Azospirillum brasilense: one gene and its partner. The protein of the gene in region 2 interacts with the protein of the main gene of each other region in a pairwise test. Links are inferred from orthologs where the notes say so. Each region holds a gene or a part of one and is shown on either strand. Other genes may lie near its edges.

Evidence for each region.
Region 1: the proteins of AMK58_RS12870 (region 2) and rlmN interact in binary tests that used the Escherichia coli proteins (3 or more experiments, as listed by UniProt). The link is inferred for Azospirillum brasilense from one-to-one orthologs.

Annotation. Positions count from the first base shown.
Region 1 is NZ_CP012914.1:286,730-294,168, reverse strand. What follows is about bases 2,889-5,771. They hold rlmN (dual-specificity RNA methyltransferase RlmN), read right to left. Parts: upstream 4,974-5,771; coding sequence 3,804-4,973; downstream 2,889-3,803. Other genes in these bases: AMK58_RS01355 (invasion associated locus B family protein), read right to left, coding at 5,052-5,615; AMK58_RS01365 (DUF805 domain-containing protein), read right to left, coding at 3,540-3,776; AMK58_RS01370 (hypothetical protein), read right to left, coding at 3,229-3,540; AMK58_RS01375 (argininosuccinate synthase), read right to left, coding at 2,889-3,109. Outside these bases: AMK58_RS01380 (methyl-accepting chemotaxis protein), read left to right, coding at 89-1,795; more of AMK58_RS01375, read right to left, coding at 1,874-2,888; AMK58_RS01350 (sigma-70 family RNA polymerase sigma factor), read left to right, coding at 6,031-6,606; AMK58_RS01345 (ChrR family anti-sigma-E factor), read left to right, coding at 6,603-7,289; AMK58_RS01340 (RNA methyltransferase), read right to left, coding at 7,318-7,439.
Region 2 is NZ_CP012914.1:2,768,543-2,776,035, forward strand. What follows is about bases 2,597-5,533. They hold AMK58_RS12870 (DEAD/DEAH box helicase), read right to left. Parts: upstream 4,869-5,533; coding sequence 3,324-4,868; downstream 2,597-3,323. Other genes in these bases: AMK58_RS12865 (cobalamin biosynthesis protein), read left to right, coding at 2,597-3,027; mscL (large conductance mechanosensitive channel protein MscL), read right to left, coding at 5,122-5,533. Also shown: AMK58_RS12850 (sulfite exporter TauE/SafE family protein), read right to left, coding at 1-416; AMK58_RS12855 (hypothetical protein), read right to left, coding at 509-1,114; AMK58_RS30870 (hypothetical protein), read right to left, coding at 1,198-1,344; AMK58_RS12860 (ankyrin repeat domain-containing protein), read left to right, coding at 1,449-2,012; more of AMK58_RS12865, read left to right, coding at 2,020-2,596; more of mscL, read right to left, coding at 5,534-5,568; preprotein translocase subunit SecA, read right to left, coding at 5,719-7,493. UniProt on the Escherichia coli protein: DEAD-box RNA helicase involved in the assembly of the 50S ribosomal subunit at low temperature. Exhibits RNA-stimulated ATP hydrolysis and RNA unwinding activity. Acts before DeaD.

The DNA of each region.
Region 1 (7,439 bases), 2.5 Mb from region 2 along the record:
TTGCTCGAAAACGAGGAATGTTACTTTTTGACGAAATATATTTTCGTTAAAATGTAGCTTAATATTAATATGTATCATCCACGATGCGATGACCTGCAACGTCAACGCATCGTGGAACGAGCCGATGTCTACGGTCAAAGCACGCCTTTTGGTTGCCCTCTCTGTTCTGTGCTTCTTTCTTTTCGCGATTGCGGCCACCGGCTGGCTGGCCTTGGGGCAGGCACACCGGGGCATGGAGACGGTGTTCAAGGACCGCGTCGTCCCGTTGCGTGACCTGAAGGTCGTCTCCGACATGTTCGCCGTCAACATCGTCGACACCACGCACAAGGTGCGCGGCGGCGCCGAGACCTGGGAGGGCGGTCTCAAATCCATCGATGCCGCACTGGGCGAGATTGCGACGCGCTGGTCGGCCTTCACGGCCACCTCGATGAACGCCCGCGAAAAGGATCTGGCGAACGAGGCCGAGCGCCACATGGGCAAGGCGCGCGCCGCCGCGACGACCGCGCGCGCGCTGATGCAGGCCAAGGATCAGGCCGCGCTCGACGCCTTCGCGGTGTCCACGCTCTATCCCAGCATCGATCCGGTGGCGGCAGCCGTCGGAAAGCTGGTCGACCTGCAGTTGAAGGAGGCTGAGGCCGAGTATGGGCGGACCAACGCCGCTTACGACACCTCCCGCTGGATTTTGGGGATCGCGGTGCTGCTCGGCGTGCTGGCCGCCGCCTTTGCGGTGACGACGACGCTGTTCCGCGTGGTCGGCCCGCTGCGCGCCATGGCCGAACTCATGCAGCGCCTTGCCAAGGGCGATCTCGGCATCACCGTCAACGGCACGGACCGGAAGGACGAGGTGGGCACGCTCGCCCGTTCGCTGGCCGTGTTCAAGGATTCCGCCGTCGCGAACCGCCGCATGGAGGAGGAGCAGCGCCAGGAACAGGCCCGCAAGGAAGCCCGGCAGGCGCTCGTGGAAAACTACATCGTCGGCTTCGACAGCACGGTGCACGCGACGCTGAAGATGCTGGCCTCCGCCGCCACCGAGATGCGCGCCACCGCAAAGTCCATGTCGTCCACCGCCGAGGAGACCAGCCGGCAGGCGTCGACGGTCGCCGCCGCGTCGGAGCAGGCGACCACCAACGTCCAGGCGGTCGCCGGGGCCACCGAGGAGTTGTCCGCCTCCATCACCGAGATCGGCCGCCACGTCGCGACCTCCACCACCATCGCCGGCAACGCCGTGGATGAGGCGGCCCGCACCGACCGGACGGTCCAGGGGCTGGCGGAGGCCGGTCAGAAGATCGGCGAGGTGGTCGGGCTCATCAAGGCCATCGCCGACCAGACCAACCTTCTGGCGCTCAACGCCACCATCGAGGCCGCGCGCGCCGGGGAGGCCGGCAAGGGCTTCGCCGTGGTGGCCTCGGAGGTCAAGTCGCTGGCCAACCAGACGGCCAGGGCGACCGAGGAAATCGCCACCCAGATCCAGACGATCCAGGGGGTGACCACCGAAACCGTCCGCGCCATCAAGACCATCGGCGGGACGATCGGAGAGATCAACGGCATCGCCACCACCATCGCCGCCGCGGTGGAGGAGCAGGGCGCGGCCACCGGCGAGATCGCCCGCAACGTCCAGCAGGCCGCCCACGGCACGACGGAAGTGTCGGGCAGCATCGTCCAGGTCCATCAGGCCGCGGTGGAGACCGGGTCGGCCGCCTCCCAGGTGCTGTCCTCGGCCGAGGAGCTGAGCCGGCAGGCGGAAACGCTCCGCCTGGAGGTCGAGCGCTTCCTCGTCAACATCCGGGCGGCGTGAGCGCCGCCCCACGGCCATTCCCAAAACGAAACGAGGGGGCCGAAGCCCCCTCGTTCCACATCCGGAATGGTCGCGCGCTTACTTGACGTTGGCGCGGGCCATGGCGCCCAGGCGCAGGCGGAGCGCGTTCAGCTTGATGAAGCCTTCCGCGTCCTTCTGGTTGTAGACGCTGTCTTCCTCGAACGTCACATAGTCCATGCGGTAGAGGCTGTTCGGCGACTTGCGGCCGACGACCGTGACGTTGCCCTTGAACAGCTTCAGGCGGACCACGCCGTTCACCGGCTCCTGGGTCTGGTCGATCAGCGCCTGGAGCGCCAGACGCTCCGGGCTGAACCAGTAGCCGCAGTAGATCAGCTCGGCGTAGCGCGGCATCAGCTCATCCTTCAGATGGCCGGCGCCGCGGTCGAGCGTGATGCTCTCCATCGCGCGGTGGGCGGCCAGCAGGATGGTGCCGCCCGGCGTCTCGTACACGCCGCGCGACTTCATGCCGACATAACGGTTCTCGACGAGGTCGAGGCGGCCGATGCCGTTCTCGCCGCCCAGGCGGTTCAGCTCGGTCAGCAGGGCCGCCGGGGACAGGGCCTTGCCGTCGATCGCCACGGCGTCGCCGCGCTTGAACTCGACCTCGACGTAGGTCGGGGTGTCCGGGGCCTTCTCCGGGGCGACGGAGCGGGTGTACATGTCCTCGAACGGCTCGACCCACGGGTCCTCCAGCGCCTTCCCCTCGTAGGAGATGTGCAGGAGGTTGGCGTCGGTCGAGTACGGGGCCTCGCCGCGCTTGTCCTTGGCGATCGGGATCTGGTTCTTCTCGGCGTAGTCGATCAGCCGGGTGCGGCTGTTCAGGTCCCACTCGCGCCACGGGGCGATGATCTTGATGTCCGGGCGGAGCGCGTAGTAGCCCAGCTCGAAGCGGACCTGATCGTTGCCCTTGCCGGTGGCGCCGTGGGCCACGGCGTCGGCGCCGACCTGGTTGGCGATCTCGATCTGGCGCTTGGCGATCAGCGGCCGGGCGATCGAGGTGCCGAGCAGGTAAGTGCCCTCATAGAGGGTGTTGGCGCGGAACATCGGGAACACGAAGTCCCGCACGAACTCTTCGCGCAGGTCGTCGATGAAGATGTTTTCCGGCTTGATGCCCAGAAGCTCGGCCTTCTTGCGTGCCGGCTCCAGCTCCTCGCCCTGGCCGAGGTCGGCGGTGAAGGTCACCACCTCGCATTGATAGGTTTCCTGAAGCCACTTCAGGATCACCGAGGTGTCGAGGCCGCCCGAATAGGCGAGCACCACTTTCTTGATCTGTTTGCCGGACGCACCGCTCATGGGACTACTCACGCGGGTGGGGAAAAATATCGGTGGCGGACAGTAGCCCTACGACCGATGCGAATCAATCGGTCCCGCTCATAAGTCACCTCTCCCCAGAGGGGAGAGGGTTGGAGCGCTCAATCCGTCCCGGCGTCGGCCGCGACGGTGTTCTCCGCGGCGGGGCGGGCGGGCGCCCGGTCCACGAAGGGCCAGCGGATGTAGGCGTAGAGCCACATCGCCAGGATGTCCGCCCCGTTGATCAGCAGGACCAGCGCCCACAGCGGGCTGCGCCCGCCCTTGGCCAGCACCCAGCCGCCGAAGATCAGCTTCAGCATCAGCAGGATCGCCATGACGAGGTTCGCCGTCCACGGGTCGGTGGACATGATGGCCGCCCAGGGCTGCCAGTAGACGGCGTTGAGCAGGGCGACGATGGACTCGAGCATCTCCATCACGCGGCCCTCCGCGCCTTGCGCGTCCGCGCCGGCCCGTCGACCAGGACGCGCGCCGGCCAGCGCCGCACCGTCAGCAGCCCCAGCACGCCGACCAGCCCGATCACCGGCACGAAGATCACCAACGCCCACCACGGCGAGAAGCCCGCCCGGCGGAAGATGCGCATCAGCGGCCAGACCGCCGCGGCGTTGAACAGGAACAGGATCAGGCCGGGATCGACGGCAAACTCAGGCACGGAGCACTCCCAGGGATAGGTCCGGCCTTATCCGGCCAGCGCCGCGTCCTTCTCGGCCAGCACCTTCTCGATGGCGGCACGGTCGGCGGCGGACAGGCGGACGGACGCGCTCTTCAACTGGCCGCAGGCGGCCATGATGTCCTCGCCGCGGGTGGTGCGGACGGGGCTGGCGTAGCCGGCGTTGTTGACGATGTCGCCGAAGACCTGGATCGCCCGGTCGGTCGAACGCTCGTAGGGGGCGCCCGGCCAGGGGTTGAAGGGGATCAGGTTGATCTTCGACGGGATGCCCTCCAGCAACTTGACCAGGGCGCGGGCGTCCGCCGGGCTGTCGTTGACGCCCTTCAGCATCACGTATTCGAAGGTGATGCGCCGCGCGTTGTTCAGGCCGGGGTAGGTGCGGCAGGCGTCCATCAGCTCCTTCAACGGGTATTTCCGGTTGATGGGCATGATGATGTCGCGCAGTTCGTCGGTCACGGCGTGCAGGCTGACCGCGAGGTTGACGTTCAGCTCCTCGCCGCAGCGCTTCATGGCCGGGACGACGCCGGAGGTCGAGAGCGTGATGCGGCGCTTCGAGATCGATATCCCGTCGCCGTCCATGACGATCTTCAGCGCCTTGGCGACGTTCTCGTAGTTAAAGAGCGGCTCCCCCATCCCCATCATGACGATGTTGGAGATCATCCGCCCGTCCGGCGGCGCCGGCCATTCGCCGAGCGCGTCGCGGGCCAGCATGACCTGCGCCACGATCTCCGAGGCGTCGAGGTTGCGCACCAAACGCTGCGTGCCGGTGTGGCAGAAGCGGCAGGTCAGCGTGCAGCCGACCTGCGAGGAGACGCAGAGCGTGCCGCGGTCCTCCTCGGGGATGTGGACGCTCTCCACCTCCTGCCCGTCGGGCATGCGCAGCAGCCACTTGCGCGTGCCGTCCACCGACTTCAGGTCGCGCACGACCGTCGGGCGGGCCACGGCGTAGCTCTCCGCCAGCGTCTCGCGCACCGGCTTGGCAAGCGTGGTCATCACCGCGAAGTCGGTGGCTCCGCGGTGGTAGATCCAGTGCCAAAGCTGGCGGGCCCGGAATTTCTCCAGGCCGACGGACAGCATTTCGGCTTCCAGCTCGTCGCGGGACAGGCCGACAAGGTTTTTGCGCCCGTCGGCGTCAACAGCCGGCAGGGCAAAGGCAGCAGCATGGTTGGAGGCGCTCATGGCCCCCTAAATAGGGCCACGAGCGTCCGGAGTCAAAAGACGAAACGAGGAGCGACCAAGTGAAAAGAGCAGCGCTGCTCAGCGCTTCACGCCGCAGGCCTGGTTGATCGCGTCGTAAGCCTGGGCGAAGCCGTCGGTGCCGTAGGTGTCGGTGGTCTTCGTGCCGCGGGCCGAAACACCCTTCACCACCATGGACTTGCCCTTGGCGTCGCGCATCGCGGCGGTGACGGCCTTGTCGGTGTCGGCGTCGCGCGCCCAGGCGGTCTCGCCGTCGGTGAACAGCTTGAAGGACTTGCCCCCCACGTCCACCGTGGACTCGCTGTCCTTCTTCAGGGGATAGCCGACGACGACGCTGACGACGTCCAGCGCCTTCTCCGCCGGGCGGTGGGTCACCAGCACATAGATGTCCCCGCGCTTGGCCGCGGCGGGTTCCTTCTTCTTGGGCTGACTGGACAGGTAGCAGACCTTGTGCCCGCCCTCGTCGAAGGCGAAGGCGTTCCAGTCCTTGAAGGTCCCCAGCAGGCGCGGGTCGGCGGCGGCGGCCGTGGTGACGGTGCCCATGGTGACGGCGGCGGCGAGGATCGGACCGGCCAGAAGCAGAGCGGCGCCGGCGGTGCGACGGATGGTGCGGATGGGCAACATCGGTTGGCGAAGGCTCGAATGGTTTCGCGGACGGGTTCGGGAGTGGGGCGGACCCTACCCCAATTCGGTGAAGCTTTCCAGGGCCGCCGCCCTGTCCCGGCGGCGAAGTCACGGGTTGTCCCAACGGCCGGTCCTGCAATCGATCGCTCGATTTCGTATCGAAAGCCGGTGATCCGATGGCCCGCGGGGTGCGTAGAAGACCCATCGAACCTCAAGTCCAACGCCCGACGGAACGTCGCAGCCCCCCATGACACCCTTGGCCGCCCGAGCAGACGACTGCGCACAGGACACGGGGGAGCGCCAAACACGCTTTGCAGCGGGGCGCTCCGCGCACCATGTGTTGCGGGGCTTGCCATCTTGCGCAACGCCCATGCGCGCAGAGACGGCGCCCCCGAAGACGTGCCCGAAGACGTGGATGCAGGATCTTGGTTCCCCAGCCGCCGGCGCCGACCGGACCTTCGAAGAGCTGCTGACCGCGGTCGGGCGGGACCGCGACCGCGCGGCCTTCGCGGCGCTGTTCGGCCATTTCGCCCCGCGGCTGAAGGCCTATCTGCGCCGCCAGGGCTGCGACGCGGGCGGTGCGGAGGAGTTGGTGCAGGACGTGATGCTGTTGGTGTGGCGCCGCGCGGAAACCTATGACCCGACCCAGGCGTCCGCCGGCACCTGGGTGTTCACCATCGCCCGCAACCGGCGGATCGACGCGCTGCGGCGGGAACAGCGGCCCGAGATCGACCCCGCCGACCCCACGCTGGTGCCCGACCCGATGGAGAGCGCCGACGACGGGGTGGCGGCGCGGGAGACCGCCGGACGGCTGCGGGCCGCGCTGAAGACCCTGCCGCCGGAACAGGCCGACCTGCTGCGTCTGGCCTATTTCGAGGACAAGCCGCACAGCCTGATCTCCGCCGAACAGGGCATTCCGCTGGGCACCGTCAAGTCGCGCCTGCGGCTGGCCATGGAACGGCTGCGCAAGGCCATGAGGGACTCCCGATGACCGTGCCCACCCACCATCCCGGCGACACCCTGCTGATCGACTATGCCGGCGGCGCTCTGGGCGAGGCGGCGTCGCTGATCGTGGCGACCCATCTGGCGCTGTGCCCCTGCTGCCGCCTGAACGTCGCCGAGATGGAGGCGGTCGGCGGCGCCCTGCTGGAGAGCATCGAGCCGGAGGAGGTCGATCCCGCCTGCCTGGAGACGGTGCTGGCCCGGCTGGACGACCTGCCGCCCCTGCCCCGCGCACCCCGGCCGAAGCTGGTCTGCCAGCCGGCCGAGGTGCCGCTGCTGCCCGAACCGCTGCGCCGCTACGTCGGCAGCGACCTGTCGCGCCTGCCCTGGAAGCGGCTGATGCGCGGCATGGACTGCTACGACATCCCTCTGGGGTCCGGCTCCGGCTACGATTCCGAACGCCGCGGCAAGGCCCGGCTGATGCGGCTGGCCAGCGGCGTCGGACCGCCCCACCACACCCACCGGGGGATTGAGCTGACGCTGGTGCTCGACGGCGGCTTCACCGACGATCTCGGCCAATTCGCCCGCGGCGACCTGTCCGTCGCCGACGACTCCGTGCGCCACCGCCCGGTGGCCGACGAGGAGGGCTGCCTGTGTCTGGCGGTGACCGACGCGCCACTTCATTTCACCGGCGCGCTGGGGCTAATCCTCAACCCGTTTGTGAAGTTCTGAGCCGGATCACCCCTCGTCGCGGACGGCGTCAGTCATCGTCGCTGACGATCACGGGCTTCTGGATGCCGCGCATGCGGCGGCGGCGCTCCGGGTTGCGCATGATCTGGCGGCCGTGCTGGTGATCGCGCAGCGGCTCGGTCGGGCCGCCGA
Region 2 (7,493 bases):
AGCTTCGGCACCCAGGCGGTCAGCCCCTTCACCGCATAGCCGAGGAAGAACAGCGCCGCGAAGGCCAGAAGCGCCACCGACAGCCATTTCAAACCCGGCAGCGCCCCGACATGGCCGGCGACCGCCGCCGCCGCCGCGCCGATCAGCGTGTAGGTGGTGCCGCGCCCCAGATGGTAGGGCAGCACCGCCGCCCCGGCCAGCCGGTGGAACTCGCTCATGCGCGAGGCCGGGACCTGCTCCAGCCGGGCGGTGACCTGGGCCAGCACGAAGGGTCCGCACATGCCCGCGCAATGGGTCGATCCCCCGACCAGCCCCGCGGTCAGCAGCGCGACCAGCAGCCCGCCGTCGCGGTCGATCACGACGGCGCACTGGTTGAGGCCGGCGTCGAGAAGCGTCAGGGCCGAGTGGGCGTCCAAGGCGGACCTCCGGTTGGAAGACCGCCCGTGTATAGGGGAAGCCCGCCGCGAAGGCCATGACCTGAGTCAACAGGCTCCGGACGCCGCCCCGCTCACCCCTCGGAACCGGACTGCGGCACCTCGTGCACCTCCACAGGCTGGGCGGCGTGGCGGTTCATGATCTCCAGCGCCTGCTGCTCGCGCCCGGCGTCGGCCAGATTGACCCACAGCAGGATGCCGCCCTTGTCGAGGTGCTGGAGCATCGGCTCGTTGCGCTTGTCGGTCAGCCAGTTCGACATGACCGAGCCCATGGCGCCGCCGCCCACCCCCGCCGCCGCCGCCGCGGCCGCCGCGGCCAGGGCCGTGCCGCCGGTCGCCAGGACGGCCCCGGTCGCCAAAATCGCCCCGACATAGGCGGGGAACCCGACCGCCACGCCCTTCACGCTGCCGACATCCTCCGGCGAGACGTAGGACTGGCGCGGCGCGTCGGGGTCGTGGGCGAGGTCCTCCGCCCGCTGCGGCACATGGCCGAGATGGTCGCGGATGGTCTCATCGTTGGCGAGCACGCTCAGCTCATGGCGCTGGAAGCCGGCCAGGGTCAGCTCGTCGACGACCTTCTGCAGGGCGTCGCGGCTGGCGAAGATGCCCACGGCCTCGCGCACGGCGCCGCGCAGATGGCTGCCGGAGCGGTTCGCGTTCACATCGTTCTCGAAGGTCATGGCGGTCTTCCCCTGTTGCGCTTCCCGGTTGAGCTTCAACCATGGGCGCGGAGCGGAGGTTCCCGCCGGGACACCGGGCGGCGTCAGGGCGTTCCCGCGGCGGCGGGCGGGGTCACCACGCCGCGCGGCTCCGGCATGGTGCCGAGGAACCACCACAGGCCCAGCGCGATCAGCGCGGCCTTCACCGCCAGGAACAGGGCGATGTGGCGGGCGAGCGGGTTGCGGACCATGGGCGGCTCCATTGCAGCGGGTCTCCGTCGCCAAACCGGGCCAAACTGGATAGTATCCCCAGCCGAAAGACGGATCACACACGGATCGCACAAAAGGACGCGCCATGAAACGGTTGCTGATGCTCAGCCTGCTGGCCCTCGGCCTGACCGCCCCCATCGCCGCGCCGGCCCTGGCCCAGATCAACCTTCTGGAAGGCCCCTCCATGGTCAAGGCGGTGACGTCCAACGACGCCAGCGCGCTGCGGCTGCTGCTGCTGAAGGGCGAGAACCCGAATCAGGTCGACGCCAGCGGGCGTCCCGTCCTGCTGCTGGCCATCGGCAACGGCCATCCCGAGCTGGTGCGGCTGCTGCTGGACGGCGGGGCCAACCCCAACCGCGCCGACAAGGCCGGCAACACCCCGCTGCATTACGCGGTGGAGGCCGACACGCCGGAGGCGGTGGACCTTCTGCTGACCAAGGGCGCCAAGGTCGACCAGGACAACCGCCAGGGCATCACCCCGCTGATGACCGCGGCGCGCTTCGGCCGCGTCGATCTGGTGGAGCGGCTGCTGAAGGCCGGGGCACAGGCCGACCGCACCGATTTCACGGGCCGCACGACGCTGAGCTGGGCGCAGGACAGCCGCAATGCCCGCGTGGCGAACCTGCTGCGTCAGGCCGGAGCGCGCTGAGGCCGCGATGGGCGACGCCCTGCTCACCTCCGTCCTCGGCGCCGCCCCCCTGAACGGTCCGGGGCCGCTGTTCCTGCTGCTGCTGGCCCTGGCCATCGACGCCGCCGCCGGCGACTGGATCGGGCGCGTCCTGCCCGACCCGGCGGCGCTGGCGCAACGCGTCTGCGCCTGGGCCGACCGGCGGCTGAACCGGGTGGAGCGCGGCAAGACCGCCCGCCTGCTGCGCGGTGCGCTGGTCGTGCTGGCGCTCGTGCTGGCCGCCGTCGCCGTCGGGCTGATCGTCGAGCGGATCGGCGCGCAGAGCCGCGGCTGGCTGCTGGAGCTTGCGGTGATCCTCGCCGCCCTGCGCGGGCGCAGCGCCTGGGCGCGGGTGCGGGCGGTGCGCCGCGCCCTGGACAAGGGCGGCGTCGCCCCGGCGCGGGAGGCCGTCGCCCCCCTCACCCGCCGTCACGCCTTCAGCCTGGACGAGCACGGCATCGCCCGCGCCGCCATCGAGGCCGCCGCCAAGGGCTTCGCCCGCAAGCTGGTGGCGCCGGTCTTCGGCTACGCCCTGCTGGGCGTGCCCGGCCTGCTGGTCTGGGCGGTGGTGGACGGCGCCGACACCGCGCTGGGCCACGCCGGCGTGCGGCACGAGCGTTTCGGCCAGACCGCGGCGCGGCTGGACGACGCGCTGAACGCCATCCCGGCGCGGCTGGCCGCGCTTCTCCTGGCGCTGGCCGCGCCCTTCGCCGGGGCGAAGGCCGGCGGCGCCTTCCGCACAATGATGCGGGACGGCGCTAAGGCGGCCTCCCTCAACATGGGCTGGCCGACCGCCGCCATGGCCGGCGCGCTGGGTCTGGCGCTGGGCGGGCCGCACCGCGACGGCGGCGTGGTCATCACCGAGCCGTGGATCGGCGAGGGCCGCGCCCGCGCCACCGCCGCCGACATCGGGCGGGCGCTGGCGGTCTACGCCGTGGCCGGGTTGATCCTGGCTTTGCTGGTGGCGCTGCTGCTGTGGGGGATCGCGGGCCTGTAAAGCGCGGGTGTGGGGGACAAGACTTCACACGGATTACACGGACGATTTCACGGATTACACGGATTACACGGATTACACGGATTACACGGATTTTTGTTTATCCGCTTACCGCCACCACTGGTGATTCGCGCAAGAGAAACAGATTTCCAATATTTATTATTCAAAAAAATTCGTGAAACCCGTGCGTCGATCCGTGAAATCCGTGTGAAGTCTTGCCCGCCACACTTCGACCCGACCAAGAAAAAAGGCGCGGCCCCGAAGGACCGCGCCTTTTTCACGTCAGCGGCGAACCGCTGTTACCACTTGGACGCCCGGTGCGCCGGCTTGCCGCCCTGGGAGTCGCGGCGGGCGTGGCCGCCGTGCTCGTTGCGGGCATGGTCGCTGCGGCCATGCTCGTTGCGGTTCATCGGACGGCCCTGCGGACGGCCACCCGGGGCGCCGTTCGGCTTGCCGCCCTCGGCACCGCCGTTGGCGTTGCGCACCCACGGCTTCTTGTTGTAACCGCCGCCGTTGCCGCCACCCGGACGGCCACCCGGACGACCCGCCGGACGGCCACCGCCGCCGGTCTGGAACGGACGCTGCGGCTCCAGACCCGGAACGACATGGATGTCGAGACGGGTGCCGGTGTAGCGCTCGATCCGGAACAGGGCGTCGCGGTCGGCGCGGGCGGCGAAGGAAACCGCCACGCCCGAGGCGCCCGCACGGCCCGTGCGGCCGATGCGGTGGACATAGTCCTCCGCCGAGCGCGGCAGGTCGAAGTTGATGACGTGGGTGATGTCGCGCACGTCGATGCCGCGCGCCGCCACGTCGGTCGCCACCAGCAGGCGGACCTGGCCGGTGCGCAGGCGCTGGAGCGTGCGGTTGCGCTTGAACTGGTCCATGTCGCCGTGCAGGGCGGCGGCGGCGTGGCCGGCGTCGCTCAGTTCCTCGGCCAGCGCATCGGCGTCGCGCTTGGTGGCGGCGAAGATGATCGCCTTGCCGACCTCGGGCAGGTCCGCGAAATGCTTCAGCAGGCGGCGCTTGTGGTCCATGTCATCGGCATGGTGCAGGCGCTGCTCGACGTTCACCGCGGTGGTGGCGCTTTCCACGGCGACGCGCACCGGGTTGCGCAGCAGGTTGCCGGCGAGCTGGGCCATGCGGCGGTCCAGCGTGGCGGTGAACAGCAGCGTCTGGCGGTTGTCCGGGCAGCACTTGGCGATGGTTTCCACATCGTCCAGGAAGCCCATGTCCAGCATGCGGTCCGCCTCGTCCAGGATCAGCACCTCGACGGCGCTGAGGTCGATGCGGTTGCGCGACACATGGTCGAGCAGGCGGCCCGGCGTGGCGACCATCACGTCCACGGCGCGCGACAGCAGGCGCAACTGGTCGCGGTAGGGCATGCCGCCGACGACGTCCACGATGTTGTACTTCATGAACTTGGCGTACTTGCGGGCGGCGTCGGTGACCTGCTTGGCCAGCTCGCGGGTCGGGGCGAGAACCAGCACGCGCGGAGCGGCCACGCCGAGGCGCGGCAGGTCGATGGTGCGGGTCAGCGCCGGCAGCATGAAGGCGGCGGTCTTACCCGTGCCCGTCTCGGCAGTCGCCAGAATGTCGCGGCCTTCCAGGGCCGGCGGAATCGCCTCGGCCTGGACCGGGGTCGGGGTGTTGTATTCGAACGCTTCCAGCGCCTTCACGACGAGCGGGTGGACGCCCAGCCCGGCGAAGGCGTTCGGGGTAACGGTGTCAGTCACGGTCGCGTCGGCGGCGGCAACCTCGGTGACGGCGGTCTCGACGACAGAAGTCTCGGCGACGGCGGTCTCGACAACGAGGGCGTCGGCGGCGGTCATTTCAATGGACGACAAGTAGGGTAACCTTTCCTCAGGACCAAGACGGCGCACGGCCGCCGCACCAGGATGGTGAGCGGTGGAACGCCGGCGTTTTCGCCGGGAGGAGGTCGGAAGAGGGAGAGGCGTCTGTCCGAAGCAACGGGCGACCGGGTCCCAAGGAAGGCCGTCCCGCAATATCAAAGCGCGTCTCGCTCAAGAGACGCGCGAGCCTCCAGCGATCAAGACGCCTTACATAATGGGTTGCGCTGCACAATCCAAGAAGATTCTTTCACGCCCCCGGTCGAGTCGTGTCCCCCGGGGCGGGTGCCTGCCGTGCGCGCAGCGCATCCCGGATCTCCTCCAGCAAAACCTCCTGGCGGGGCGGCGCCTTCGGCTTGGAATCCTGGAGGAAATGCAGGCGGTTGACCTGCCGCACGATGAGGAACAGCGCGCCCGCCACGATGAAGAAGTTGATGAGCGCGTTGATGAAGCGGCCGTAGTTGATGGTCGCCGCCCCCGCCGCCTCCGCCGCGGCGAGGCTCTCGTAATGGCCGCCGGACAGGTTGAGGAAGTAGTTGGAGAAGTCGATCCCGCCCATGATCCAGCCGATGGGCGGCATCAGCATGTCCCTGACCAGCGAATTGACGATGCCGGTGAAGGCCGCGCCGATGATGATGCCGACGGCCAGTTCCACGACGTTGCCGCGGCTGATGAAGGTCTTGAATTCCTGCAACATGGCTGCGCTCCCGCTTTTGATGGGAAGAACGCCACAGCCCAGCCGAAGTTTCCAGGGCCGCAAAAAGGAAAGGGGCCGGACCTTGCGGCCCGGCCCCGTCCGGAACATCCCCCTCCGGAATGTCCCCGGCGGCGTTCTTCGCGGCGGCGCTTAGCCGACCTTGCCGTGGCAGTGCTTGTACTTCTGGCCCGAGCCGCAGGGGCAGGGCGCGTTGCGCGGCGTGTTCGCCCAGGCGTTGGGGTCGGCCCCCGGCACCACCGAGGCGGCGGCCTCGCGACGGACCATCCCGGCGGGCAGCGGCGCATCGGCCGGCGGGTAGCCCTGGGCGGCCCCGGCTCCCGCTTCGGCCATCGCCAGCGCCGGGTCGTCGCGGCCCTCGTGCATCTCCTGCGGCGGACGGGCGTACAGCTCTTCCGGCTGCGGGGCGATGCGGATCTCGACATGCATCAGCACGGCGGTCACCTGCTCACGCAGGGTCGACAGCATGGTCTCGAACAGCTCGAAGGCTTCCCGCTTGTACTCGTTCAGCGGGTCCTTCTGGGCATAGGCGCGCAGGGAAATGCCCTGACGGAGATGATCGAGCTGGAGCAGGTGATCCTTCCATTCCTGGTCGAGGATCTGCAGCAGCAGGCTCTTCTCCACATGGCGCATCGTGTCGGCGCCATAAGTCTCCACCTTCTCCGCGTATTTGCGGTCGGCGGCCTCGCGGACGCGCTCCTCGATCTCCGGCTCGGCGATGCCCTCTTCCTTGGCCCAGTCGGCCACCGGCAGGTCCATGCCCAGGAGGCGGTTCACCTCCTCGTGCAGGCCGGCGATGTCCCAGGCCTCGGAGTAGGAGTTCGGCGGGATCGCCTTGTTGACCATGTTGGAAACGACCTGATGGCGCATCTCCAGGACGGTCTCGGCGATGTCCTCGGTGTCCATGATCTCGCGACGCTGCTCATAGACGACCTTGCGCTGGTCGTTCATGACGTTGTCGAACTTGAGCAGGTTCTTGCGGACCTCGAAATGGTGGGCCTCGACCTTGGTCTGGGCCTTCTCCAGCGCCTTGTTGATCCAGGGGTGGATGATCGCCTCCCCCTCCTTCAGGCCCAGGCGCTGGAGCATGCCGTCCATGCGCTCCGACCCGAAGATGCGCATCAGGTCGTCGTCCAGCGACAGGAAGAACTTGGAGGCGCCCGGATCGCCCTGGCGGCCCGAACGGCCGCGCAGCTGGTTGTCGATGCGGCGGCTCTCGTGCCGCTCCGTGCCGACGACGTAGAGACCGCCGGCCTGCTTGACCAGCTCGCGCGCCTCGGCCACCTCGGCCTCGATCTGCTTGATCTTGGCGTCGCGCTCCGGCCCGTCCGGCAGGTTGGCCAGCTCCATCTGGATGCGCATCTCGACGTTGCCGCCGAGCTGGATGTCGGTGCCGCGGCCGGCCATGTTGGTGGCGACCGTGACGGCGCCCGGACGGCCCGCCTGCGCGACGATGTAGGCTTCCTGCTCGTGGTGGCGGGCGTTCAGCACGTTGTGCGGAATGCTGCGCTTCTTCAGCAGCTCGGCGATCAGCTCCGACTTCTCGATGGAGGTGGTGCCGACCAGCACCGGCTGCTGGCGCTTGCGGGCGTCCTCGATCAGGTCGATGATCGCGTCGTATTTCTCCGACGCCTTGCGGTAGACCTCGTCGTCCATGTCCTTGCGCTGGACCGGCACGTTGGTCGGCATGTCAACGACCTCAAGGCCGTAGATCTCCGCGAACTCCGCCGCCTCGGTCATCGCCGTGCCGGTCATGCCGGCCAGCTTCGGGTAGATGCGGAAATAGTTCTGGAAGGTGATGGAGGCGAGCGTCTGGTTCTCGCGCTGGATCGTCACCTTCTCCTTGGCCTCCAGCGCCTGATGCAGGCCCTCCGAATAGCGGCGGCCCTCCATCATGCGGCCGGTGA